3 regions of the Exiguobacterium sp. UBA3491 genome follow, and region 1 is predicted to be linked to each of the others. Evidence: riboswitches for the same ligand, from Rfam matches in the RefSeq annotation. Region 1 holds a riboswitch; each other region holds the start of a gene.
What was found. A riboswitch is a leader RNA that binds a small molecule or an ion and turns the genes downstream of it on or off. The one in region 1 is predicted to bind S-adenosylmethionine.

Region 1 (4,204 bases):
AGATCGCTTGCCGGACAGCCGGTTGTTCCCAGTTTAAGTCCGGTTGTTCTTTCGCAAAGGAATGGAAATAATATTGTTCGCGCTCTTCACTCCACGTCCACGGGCTCGGCGCAAAGTAAGACCGCCAATTGTTCGGGGGCGTCTCTTTCGTTCCATCTTTCCAGATGTACCAATCATCCTTGTCGTGGATTCGGTCCCGCGACTGACGGAACCAGTCATGCTGGTCACTCGTATGATTGACGACCAAATCAAGAATTATCTTTAAGCCGCGTGCGTGAGCCGCTGTGATCAACTCTTGTAGATCGCCCATCGTTCCCGCCTTGTCCATGATCGTGTAATAATCGGCAATATCATAGCCATTATCGATGTCTGGAGAACGGTAACATGGATTTAACCAGACGATATCGACACCAAGCGATGCGATGTAATCTAGCTTGTCGATGACACCTCGCAAATCACCGATGCCGTCCCCATTCGAATCCTTAAAACTGCGCCAATAGACTTGATAGACGACTGCTTCTTTCCAGCTAGCTCGCTTCATCTCCTCACTCCTCTCCCTACTCTCTATTCCCGCTCCACATATCTGTACCTGTTTATTGGACGATTTTTTTGAATTTCAAAAAAGTTCTTTTCTTTTGACTGAATATTCGTTATCCTTGACGACAATACTACGAAGGAGGCACACATCCATGAAACATTTCGCTCCATCCATCGCCATCGATCGGCTTCCTGCTCCCGTTTTCGCTGAACTTGCGAACCGGATCGGTGCTGTGAAAGCTGCCGGGCATGATGTCATTACCCTTGGTCAAGGAACACCCGATCAAACGACGCCCGTACATATTCTCGACGCCTTGAAACAGGCGATCGATGAGCCAACAAACCTTCAATATCCACCATTTCGTGGACATGATTTTCTAAAGCAAGCCGTCGCGAGCTTTTATGCGAACGAATTCGGCGTCACGATCGATCCGGCAACCGAGGTCGCAATTCTTCTCGGTAGTAAAGCCGGAATCGTCGCCTTACCACAAACGATCGTCAATCCTGGAGAAGGTGTCATCGTCCCGGATCCGGGGTACCCGGATTACCTGTCTGGAGCAGCACTTGCTGGCGCTTACCCGATTACGCTTCCATTGCTTGAGAAAAATAACTTCCTGCCGGATTACGATTTACTTGATACGACAGATGTCGAGCGCGCCCGGATGTTGTTCCTCAATTACCCGAGTAATCCGACAGGTGCGACAGCGACAGCAGAAGCCTTCGAACAGACCGTTGCCTTCGCGGATGCCCATGATATTTGTGTCGTCCATGATTTAGCCTACGGCGGCATCAGCTTTGATGGTCCCACACGAAGCTTCTTGCAGACGGAAGGGGCGAAGGAGGTCGGAATCGAGTTGTTCTCACTCTCGAAACGCTTCAACATGTCTGGCTTCCGAATCGCTTTCGCGATCGGAAATCCGTCCGTCATCTCAAGCATCGAGACGTATCAGGAACATCTCTACGTCAGTGCCTTCACACCGATCCAACATGCAGCGACCGTCGCTCTGACGAGTGACCAGACATGTGTCCGCGAGTTAAGTAGTCTGTACGAAACACGACGCGATGCGTTGTTCGCGAAACTCGATGCGATTGGCTGGAGTGGACCACGTCCGGGCGGTTCCTTCTTCGTCTGGCTTCCTGTTCCTGAAGGTTACACGTCCCAAAGCTTCACCGATCACCTGCTTGACGAAGCACACGTCGCTGTAACCCCTGGATCCTTCTTCGGCGAATACGGTGAAGGCTACGTCCGGATCAGCTTGATTGCTGACGTCGAACGTCTAGAAGAAGCCGTCGATCGAATCGGAACGCTCAACCTGTTCCGGACACCTGTTGCAGAATAATTCTGAAAAAACATTTGACAGATGGGAATCATTTCCGTTAAAGTAAATCCCAACAGCATAACTACTTATCGAGAGCGACCGAGGGATTAGGCCCAACGACGTCCGGCAACCACCTATCAGGAACGGTGCCACATCCTACAGAATGGATTCATTCTGAGAGATAAGTTACGAAATCTTACACTTTCGTCGCTTTTTCTGGTTGCTCTGCTACTAGGAAAAAGCGACTTTTTTTGTATGAGGAGATGAGCAGATGATTGAATTCAAACAGATTACGAAACGGTTCGTCCGAGACCGGACCCCGATTTTTGCATTACGAGATGTCGATTTGACGATTCAAAAAGGAGAAATTTTTGGGATCATCGGTGAATCCGGTGCCGGTAAGAGTACGTTGCTTCGTCTGATCAACGGTCTCGAGCATCCGACACAAGGAACGGTAAAGGTCGACGGTGTCTCGCTCGGCGGGATGTCAAAAGCAGATTTGCGTCAACTTCGCTTGCGGACAGGAATGATCTTTCAGCATTTCCAATTGATCCAGTCGCGTAATGTCGCAGATAACATTGCTTTTGCACTGAAGGCTGCCGGCGTCAAACGAGCAGATTTTCCGGAACGGATCCGTGAACTCGTCTCGCTCGTCGGACTCGAAGGATTCGAGACGAACTTCCCGAGTCAGTTGAGCGGCGGACAGAAACAGCGCGTCGGGATTGCCCGGGCACTCGCGAATGATCCAACCGTCTTGTTATGTGACGAAGCGACCTCTGCCCTTGATCCGGTCACGACGCTGCAGATTTTAGATTTGTTGAAAGATTTGAATGAACGACTCGGATTGACGATCGTCCTCATCACGCATGAGATCGATGTCGTCAAACAGATTTGCCATCGTGTCGCGGTCATGTCGCAAGGGGAAGTCGTCGAAGTTGCCTCTACATACGATTTGTTCAGTCAAGCCAAACATCCGGTGACACAACATTACGTCGACACGGCACTCCAGATCGAGCTACCGGAACGCATCTTGCAAGCGACACCGGGAAAGATCATCCGCCTACAGTTCACGGGCGAGAAGACCGGTGAAAGTACGTTGTCGGAAGCCATCCGTCGATACGATATCTCGGTCAGCATCCTGCACGGAAAAGTCGATTACATCCAAGACGTCGCTTTTGGTGTCCTAATCGTCAGCTTGACGGGATCCTCCGATCAAATCGCACCTGCCCTCGACTGGCTCGCGACGGAACTTCATACACTCGAGGTGATTCAGGATGTGGCTTGATCGTATTCAAACGATGTTACCCGAGTTGTTGAAGGCGCTCGGTGAGACGGCGTGGATGGTCGGAATTTCACTTGCCTTCGCATTGGTCGTCGGGATTCCGCTCGGGATTCTCTTGTTCGTCACCGACCGCGGATTATTTTTTCAAAACCTTGCCGTCCGCCGTGTTCTTGACTTCGTCGTCAACATCGTCCGGTCTTTGCCGTTCATCATCTTGCTTGTTGCCCTCATTCCATTAACGAAATTTTTGCTTGATAATACGATTGGTCCGACAGCAGCATCCGTCAGCCTCAGTGTCGCAGCGATTCCGTTTCTCGCACGACTCGTCGAAACATCACTGCGTGAGATTCCACCTGGTTTGATCGAAGCAGCGGAAGCGTGCGGTGCGAAACCATTACGGATCATCGTCAGTATCCTTTTACCAGAAGCACTCCCTGGCATCATTCAGGGCATCACGCTAACGACGATCAGTTTGATCGGCTTCTCGGCAATGGCTGGGATCGTCGGCGGCGGAGGTGTCGGTGACCTCGCGATCCGCTTCGGCTATTATCGCTATGATAATCTCATCATGATCGTGACGATCGTCGTCCTCATCGTCATCGTCCAGAGCATTCAAGCACTTGGCAATCAACTGGCGCGAAAAACAGACAAGCGCTAATCATACATATAAAGGGAGAGTTGAATCATGAAAAAACGATATGCCTTTTTAGCTACAGCCTTACTTGGTGCAGGAATCCTCGCAGGATGCGGAGACAGCAGCGCTGATGAAAAAGACAAGACGATCAAGATTGGAGCGACAAGCGGACCTTATAGCGACATGGTCAAACAAGCGATTCAACCGCAACTCGAAAAGAAAGGCTATAAAGTCGAAATCGTCGAATTCAGCGATTATATCCAACCTAACATCGCACTCGGTAGCGGCAATATCGATGCTAACTTATTCCAACACTCGATTTACCTGAAGACGTTCTCTAAAGAAAAGAAGCTCGACCTTAAAGGACTCATCACTGTCCCGACGGCACCGATGGGACTGTATAGTAAAACGGCGAAGACACTTGACGACGTC
Region 2 (4,204 bases), on a different contig from region 1:
AGAGACGCGCGCTTGGTTGCGTGAAGAAACCTTCCGAAAAGGAGAACTCCTCTGTACGACCGGTGCGACAATCGACCGGATGTACTTCATCGTCGCAGGCAAGGTCAAGATTTCTGCTGCTTCATCAGAAGGAAAACAACGGATTTTACGATTCAAAACACCACTGACAGTGATTGGTGACGCCGAGTTCATCAATGAACGAGAAGTGTTGAATACAGTTGAGGCGGTGACCGATGTCGATGTGTTGAGCGTGCCGTATACGATTTTACGCGAGCACAATACGACGAATGTCTTTCTGCAATTTTTACTAAGAACAATTACAGCGAAGTGGTATGCCGATTCGAAATCAGCGTCGCACCACGTACTCTATACGGTCGAGGAGCGATTTGCAGGCTACTTATTATCGATTGCGTCCGAAGCTAGTGACAGTTTGTTTTATCAGGAGATGCGGACGTCGAATCTACATGACGTCGCTGACTGGCTTGGAACAAGTTATCGTCATCTCAACCGGATCATCACGAAGTTGTGTGAGGAAGAGATTCTTGTTCGACGACGTGGCAAGATCATCATCGTCGATTTGGAACGGATTCGCGAGAAAGCGAACGGTAACAGCTATGAGTAAGGAGGAACGAACATGATAATAGGCATTGTGTGTGCCGTATTGGCTGGAATGTTAATCAGTTTGCAGACGGTATTGAATGCTCGGATGAGTAATGCATTCGGCGCATGGGCAACGACGACGCTGGTTTTCTTCGTCGGCTTCATCGGAGCAAGCATCACGTATGTCCTGTTTCGTGGTGGAACGATCGGACAGATTCAAAACGTGTCACCACTCTACTGGTTCGGTGGACTCGTGGGTGTCGGTGTCGTCTTTTGTGTCATGCGCGGGATTCAATTGCTTGGTCCGTCCGTCGCGATTTCTGTCGTGTTGATTTCGCAGTTGAGCTTTGCCCTTGCTGTTGATACGTTCGGTTGGTTCGGTTTGCCACAAATCGACTTATCGTTTGGTCAGCTCATCGGTCTCGCTGTCATGGTGTGTGGCATCTTCGTCTTGAAACGGTATCAAGTCGTGGCACCGGAACAACAGGCAAAGGATCAAGTAGAACGTGTTTCATGACTTACTTTTTCCATAACAATGAAACAGGTCAGCAAACCAACGTTTACTGACCTGTTTTTATATACATTTTTTTGAATCAGACCGTCGTCGTATCTTTCCATTCCTGTTCGATGAAAGCATCGCGACCAGAAGCAGCACGATCTTTTTTATAGTGTTCTGGATTTTTCTTATGGAAGTCTTGGTGGTACTCTTCCGCCGGATAAAATTCAGAAGCAGCATCGATCCGCGTCACGATTGGTTGTTTGAAACGGTTGCTTGCAGCAAGAGCGTCACGAGAAGTAATCGCAGCTTCATGCTGCGCATCCGTATGATAGAAGATTGCTGGCGCGTACTGCGTGCCGCGATCTTGGAATTGACCTTCTGCATCCGTCGGATCCGTTTGTGGCCAGTAGAGTTCGAGCAGACGCTCGTACGGGAACAGGCTCGGGTCAAACGTGATTTGGACGACTTCGAGATGTCCCGTCGTTCCTGTCTTGACTTGCTCGTATGTCGGATTGTCGACGTGTCCGCCCATGTAACCTGATACGATTCCCTCGATTCCTGGTAATTCTTCAAACGGTGTCACCATGCACCAAAAACATCCACCTGCAAATGTTGCTTTTTCCATCTGTCTCTTCCTCTCCGTGGGAAATCCCCATTGTATGTCTGACAGCGAGAAAACGAAAACGACTCCTTCGCTTGGTTGCAAAAGGAGTCGCCGCTTTTTATCAACCAAAGCTTTCGCTTTGCTGGTCGTAGCACCTTGCTATGCGCAGGTTGCTGGGACGTCATCGATCCAGATCTCTCGGTCCACTCTTGATAAGGGTATATGAAGTTGATGTCATTCGTTATCATTGTTGTGATGATACCATTCACACAGAAATAAAGTCAATCCTTAGGTTTCAAGGCACGTAAAACCGTCGCTCCGAGTGTCTTCGCACCAATCAACAACGCCTGTTCGTTGATTTCGTACTGCGGATGATGCTGTGGATAGTTGACGCGACCGTCCGTATATCCGGAGCCAGTAAAGAAATAACTTCCCGGGACATGTGTTAGATAATGCGCGAAGTCATCCGCAGCCATCATTGGTGTGAGTGCCCGGACGGATGCTTCCGGTAAGAAAGAAGCGGCTTCCTGAACAAGTTTTGTCTCGTCCGGATGATTCCAGAGTGCTGGATAACCAGTCGTGAAGTCGATTGAATAGGTAGCACCGATGCCGGCACATGTCGTTTTGGCGACAAGATCGACTTCTTGCCGGAGCTGATGCCGCAATGTCTCATTGAACGTCCGAATTTCACCGACGATGCGTGCTTCACCCGTGACGATGTTCGGAGCCGTTCCCGCATGGAAAGAACCAATTGCAAGAACAGCAGGCTCAAACGGATCGACCCGTCGACTGACGAGATGCTGTAAGTTGCAGACGAGTTGCGCTCCAGCGACGAGAGCATCTTTTGTTTTATGCGGTGCCTGGGCATGACCACCTTGACCATGGACGATGATTTCGAATTCGTCGATCGCACACAATGTATGTCCTTCCCGGAACCCAATCGTGCCAACCGGTAAATCATTTTCGAGATGTGTCGCAAAAATTGCATCGACCCCTTCGAGGACGCCGGCTTCAATCATTTGAATTGCTCCACCGGGAAAGACCTCTTCGCCATGCTGGTGGATGATTCGAATCGTTCCTTGCAATTGATCGCGTAACGGATAGAGCGTAGCAGCCAGGGCCATCACCATTGCCGTGTGACCATCATGCCCGCAAGCATGCATGATACCAGGATGGATCGACCGGAAAGCAAGCGTTGTCTCTTCCTGAAGTGGTAATGCGTCAAAATCTGCGCGGACAGCAATCGTCGGACCAGGCTGTTTACCTTCAATCGTCGCGACGACACCACGACCTCCGACGGCTGTTTGATAAGGGATGCCCTGCTCCGCGTAAAAGTTTGCAATTCGTTCTGGTGTGCGGACTTCCTGGAAAGAGAGTTCCGGATGTCGATGAAAATCACGACGTAACGCGATCATCGTGGGTTCGAATTGTTCAAGTGCTTCAAAAAGTTGAGTTTGCATCTTCAAGCTCCTTTGACGTGTGTCTTTTCGTGAAAATGGGTACATATACAGGTAATCACGAAAGGGGATAATGAAACATGGGAGAAATCGTCGTCAACGCTGTACTTACCATCAAAGCTGGACTTGCGGATCAAGTCTTCCCGATTTTACAAACGGTTTATCATGCTTCACAAAAAGAAGAAGGATGCTTACGTTATTCCTTGCACCAATCGATCGAGGATGAGCATCAATTCATGCTGTATGAAGTGTATCGGGACGAAGAAGCGCTTGAAGCGCATATCGCATCCGACCACTATAAAGCCTATCGTGAACAGATCGAATTATACTTGATGGACCGACAAGTGGCGAAATACGTCGAGATGACTTTCTGACGTGTTGCGATAAGAAGAGACGAACCCGTCGAAACCGACGGATTCGTCTTTTTTATTACATCGATTTAAAGCCGAGGAAATGCTCCTGCCAACGCGGTTCATAGATTGAATTGATTTGCAGCTGTGAACCACCCGCATGGATGAAGTGTTCGTTGTCGAGCATGATTCCAATATGCGATGGACCGTCTGTATAGGTGTTCTGGAAGAAGACGATATCTGAGCGTTTACCACTTGAGATGCTCGTCCGGCGATTCGTAAAGAAAGCACCGTACCAGTAGCCACGAACGTTCGTCCGACCACCGTATTTTCCAGCCTTGTTCGTCGCGTAGTGAATCAAACCGGAACAGTCAAAACCACCATTCACGGCATCTTGCGAACCCCATGTGTATGGTGTGCCGATATGTTGGACTGCTGCTTGGATCAGCTTTTCACCACGCGTATTCGTATTATTCTTTTTAACGACCCGTTTATCGGACGTGATCGTCACAGCGGATACAGGAAGATAAACAGGTGTCCAGCCTGACTGGATGACATAGAAGTTTCCGACTCGATGACGCGGATAAACCCGTTTGCCTTGTTCAACGAGTCCGCTACCTTTTGGACTTGTTGGACTCGCAAAGAACGACGTCGTCTGTTTGACCGTATAGATTTTCGCCCGGTCGATCGCTTT
Region 3 (4,204 bases), on a different contig from region 1:
TATCTTTTCCGCTTGCCGTCACAAGGAATTCAACCGGGACACCGGATGTCCGGATGGCGAGATTGCCACTCGTACCAGGGAACCAATCGCGCGCCGCAAGCTCTTGTTTGATGGCGCGTAGCTCTTCATACCGTCGCATGAATGTCATGTTGTCACCTCCGCTCGTGTTAAATCATGAACGATATCGTGGAACGTCTCAAACGGTGTATAGGCGATATCGTTCTCTTCACACAACGTGATCAGATAATCACGGGCATAGACACGATCCGCTTGTTTTGCGAGTTCGAAGTCCGTCACCGAGTCGCCGATGACGATGATGACGTCACCGTCTTTACGTAGTGTCCGGGCAACGGACGTTTTACAACAGCCGCACCCGTTCGTGCAATGGGTATCGCAGGCGTTTGGCCAATCGATATGGACGAATGGACCACTAAAATCAGCGACGTTACAGTAAATCTGTTCTTGGTCGAGGAATGGCGCTAAGATTGGTTCGACGAAAAAGTCCATTCCACCGCTGACGATCGAAAAATCGATGCCTTGACGACGACTGTACTGCAGTAACTCCGAAAATCCGTCGCGAATGACTGCACGCTCCAACAAAAAGTCAAGATAGGCTGTTTTTCCGTCAGACGGCAGAAGTGCGAACATTTGCCCGACACCACTCTGAATCGATAACGTCCGGTCGAGTACACCGCGTTTTAACGGTTCGAAGTCACTCGCTGGCGCAAATGCCTGCATGAGTGCGATGATGTTATCCTGTGTCGTCACCGTCCCGTCGAAGTCACAAAGAATCCGTACGGTCATGACTTGATCCCCCAAGCGTCGAGGGCAATTCGTAATTCTTCATGACGCGATGCTGCCGTCGATAGGGATTCATTTGCGAGTGCCGCATCGAGTGCCTGACGGAAAGCAATGACACCAGCCGCAGCACCTTGCGGATGACCATGTACGCCGCCGCCGGCGTTGATGACGGAAGCGATCCCGAAGTCTCGTACGAGTTGAGCGACGAGTCCAGGATGAATACCGGCTGAAGGAACCGGGAAGATTGATTTCGTCTGACCGAGACGGGTCGCTTCGACCGCGATACCACGGGCGACATCCTTTGGCAAAGCGACATTGCCGTAAGGAGACGGGAATAGCGTCAAGTCTGCTCCAGCAGCGCGCGGTAATGTGCCGAGTAAGACAGGAGCTGCGACTCCGTGATTCGGGCTAGCGATCAACGCACCGCTATATGCCGGATGATTGAAAATCGGAACGTTGATTTCCGGATCACTTGCCAGTTCGCGTAAGACGTCGAGTCCGTATGTGAAGGTATTCAGCAAGAAAGCAGTCGCTCCAGCATCAATCAATCGCTTGGCTTGATCCTTGAGCGTAAAGACAGGACCGCTGAGTGTGATCGCATATAACGCACGTTTACCGGTCCGTTGGAAGTGAGCATCGATGACCTCACGTCCGATCCGTGCCCGGTCAATCGTTGGTGTCAATGGATTGTCGTATAGGATCTCATCGTCTTTGACGAGATCGATCCCACCAGCGAGTTGTCCTTCGAGTTGATCACGAAGGAACGATAAATCGCGTCCGATGACTCCTTTGAAGATGCTCATTAATAGTGGGCGATCTTCGACACCGATCAAGGAACGGACCCCTTCGATCCCGAACTTTGCACCTGGAAAGTCCGACGTAAATGTATCGGGTAGTAGCAATTCCGTTAATTTGATTTCACCGTCGAGTGAGAGTTTCCCGAAGACGGTCGTCAGAATCGCAGAAAAGTCGCGCGATACGTTATGTTCCGGGTAACGAATCGTGATATATCCTTTGCCATCGCGTTCTTCGGTATGTACGACTTCCCCTTTGAACGAGGCAAGTTGTTGTTGTTCGAGATGATTCAGTTCCGTCCAAGAACCGACTGTCAGACCAAGCGCGAGTTGTTCAGCGCGCTGCTCGAGTCGATCACGGGCAGTCAATTGATAAGTAGCAGTGATATAAGCCATGTCTTTCCTCCTTCAACAAAAAAATGGTCTCTCGTCAGCGACAAGAGACCATGAATGATTCGAACGTGGACTCTTATCTGTCAGCTTAGTAGCTGCAAGAATTAGCACCGTGCCAAAAGGTCGGTTGCTGCGACATCGTAGGGCTTGTCCCTCCGTCTGCTCTTGATAAGAATTGGATGAAATTGTGAAATCTAATTGCAATTTTTACATGAGAATCGCCACTTGTCAAACTATTTTTAGAAAATTTATTTTTTTGAAAATACTCTTTCTATAGATGACTTAAAAATGATATCCGTTTCTGCTTGATTTCGATTTGACAGCGAGGAAGTCGATTGCGTAAGATTCAAATCAATATCACACACGACAACTACATACGACTCTTATCGCGAGTTGGCAGAGGGAATTGGCCCGATGACGCCGCAGCAACCGACCACTGGGCACGGTGCTACATCCAACAGACGTTTCGTCTGAGAGATAAGAGGACGCAGTGACTTTTCTGCGCCTCTTTTCGATGACGAAAAGAGGCGCTTTTTCGTGTATCACATAGGGGGAAACTGAGATGACATATAAAGCATTCACAGAACAGGACGCGATTGATTGTGTTCGGACATTAGGACTGATCGGCGATGGAGCCGTCGAAGCAGAAGAGATTGGCGACGGGAACCTCAACCTCGTCTTTCGGATTCGAGAAGGCGAACATCGCTTGATTTTAAAACAAGCATTACCATATGCGAAGGTCGTCGGGGAGAGCTGGCCGTTATCGCTCGAACGAGCGTGGATCGAGCAATCCGCACTCCGTGAATTCGCACGGCATGCCGTACCGTTCGTGCCACGTGTTTTTCATGCTAGTCATGAAGAGGCATATACGGTCATGGAAGATCTTTCACATCTGACGATCGTTCGAAGTGGTTTACTCGCAGGTGAACAGTATCCGTTGCTTGCGGAACATATCGGTTCTTATCTCGCTCGGACGTTATTCCATACATCGGACTTTGCGCTTGGTCCGGTTGAAAAGAAACGTGTCGCCCGAACGTACTACAATCCAGACTTGTGCGACATCACGGAAAAATTAATCTTCACGGATCCGTTTCATGACGCGGAGACGAACGAGATTGAAGCCGGACTCGAAGAAGAGGTGGCACGTCTATGGGCAGACGATGAGTTGAAACGCGAAGTCGCAAAACTCGAAGCGCTCTTCATCACGAAAGGAGATGCATTGCTGCACGGCGATCTACATACAGGAAGCATCTTCGCCTCGGCGACGGAAACGAAAGTCATCGACCCTGAATTCGCCTTTTATGGTCCATTCGGATTCGATGTCGGGCAGTTCATTGCGCATCTATTCTTCGCGGCATATCCGGATTACCCTACACGACGTGGCGCCCGAATCAAGGATATCGATACGTTCTGGCTGACGTTTGCTTCAACGTTCCGTGCATTATGGGAACGGGAAGCCGTCGAACCATTCCGGGCATCGGGGCTCGTCGACGATGTACTGAGCACGATCTTGCAGGATGCCCTTGGCTTTGCCGGTTGCGAATTGATTCGGCGGACGATCGGCCTTGCACCGGTCGCTGATTTAGAATCAATCGATTCAACGACGGAACGCTTAGAGCGGAAACGTCACGCTCTTCGTCTAGGAGCGGCGTTAATCAAACGCCGTACAGAATGCCGGACATTCGATGATTTACGAAACTTTGACGTAACGGAGGAACTGAGCCGATGACTACATTCGTTCAAAGTATCCGTTACGAAGATCGTGTCTTGACGATTCTCGATCAGACACGTCTACCGCAAGAAGAGCACTATGAAGTCATTGCTGATCTCGCGCAAGCGGTTGAGGCGATTAAACAACTACGTGTCCGGGGCGCACCTGCGATCAGCTTATTCGGTGGATTCGTGCTCGTTCAAGAAGCGTACCGCTTTGAAGCAGAGCTACCGGTCTACAAGCAAGCCTTGCTTGAGACATCGGCGACGTTACTCGCGACACGACCGACGGCCGTCAACTTGCGAAATGTCCTCGATCAATTGAATCCAATCATTCAAGACGGGACGTCGGTAGAAGTGATTCGCGAACGGTTGGAAAAACGGACGGTCGCCTTATACGACCAGGATGCGCAGACGTCACGTCAAATCGGGATTCATGCACTGGAATTGTTCCAGTCAGGCGACCGGATCCTAACGATTTGTAATGCTGGATCGATTGCGACCGC

Region 2: it holds a riboswitch for S-adenosylmethionine, as region 1 does, so the genes downstream of both, msrA (peptide-methionine (S)-S-oxide reductase MsrA) here and B4F99_RS08245 (methionine ABC transporter ATP-binding protein) in region 1, are expected to answer to the same signal.
Region 3: it holds a riboswitch for S-adenosylmethionine, as region 1 does, so the genes downstream of both, mtnK (S-methyl-5-thioribose kinase) here and B4F99_RS08245 (methionine ABC transporter ATP-binding protein) in region 1, are expected to answer to the same signal.

Annotation. Positions count from the first base shown of each region.
Region 1 is NZ_DFQK01000021.1:260,668-264,871, reverse strand. Features, by position in the region: gene B4F99_RS08255 (alpha-glucosidase) at 1-541, opposite strand, end outside; gene B4F99_RS08250 (aminotransferase class I/II-fold pyridoxal phosphate-dependent enzyme) at 690-1,877, shown strand; SAM riboswitch class I at 1,940-2,044, shown strand; gene B4F99_RS08245 (methionine ABC transporter ATP-binding protein) at 2,128-3,141, shown strand; gene B4F99_RS08240 (methionine ABC transporter permease) at 3,131-3,796, shown strand; gene B4F99_RS08235 (MetQ/NlpA family ABC transporter substrate-binding protein) at 3,824-4,204, shown strand, end outside.
Region 2 is NZ_DFQK01000015.1:40,352-44,555, reverse strand. Features, by position in the region: gene B4F99_RS05145 (Crp/Fnr family transcriptional regulator) at 1-622, shown strand, start outside; gene B4F99_RS05140 (DMT family transporter) at 635-1,117, shown strand; gene msrA (peptide-methionine (S)-S-oxide reductase MsrA) at 1,194-1,724, opposite strand; SAM riboswitch class I at 1,819-1,922, opposite strand; gene B4F99_RS05130 (M20 metallopeptidase family protein) at 1,985-3,163, opposite strand; gene B4F99_RS05125 (putative quinol monooxygenase) at 3,241-3,534, shown strand; gene B4F99_RS05120 (C40 family peptidase) at 3,590-4,204, opposite strand, start outside.
Region 3 is NZ_DFQK01000015.1:19,936-24,139, reverse strand. Features, by position in the region: gene B4F99_RS05025 (methylthioribulose 1-phosphate dehydratase) at 1-148, opposite strand, end outside; gene B4F99_RS05020 (2-hydroxy-3-keto-5-methylthiopentenyl-1-phosphate phosphatase) at 145-804, opposite strand; gene B4F99_RS05015 (2,3-diketo-5-methylthiopentyl-1-phosphate enolase) at 801-1,991, opposite strand; SAM riboswitch class I at 2,062-2,163, opposite strand; SAM riboswitch class I at 2,369-2,472, shown strand; gene mtnK (S-methyl-5-thioribose kinase) at 2,551-3,717, shown strand; gene mtnA (S-methyl-5-thioribose-1-phosphate isomerase) at 3,714-4,204, shown strand, end outside.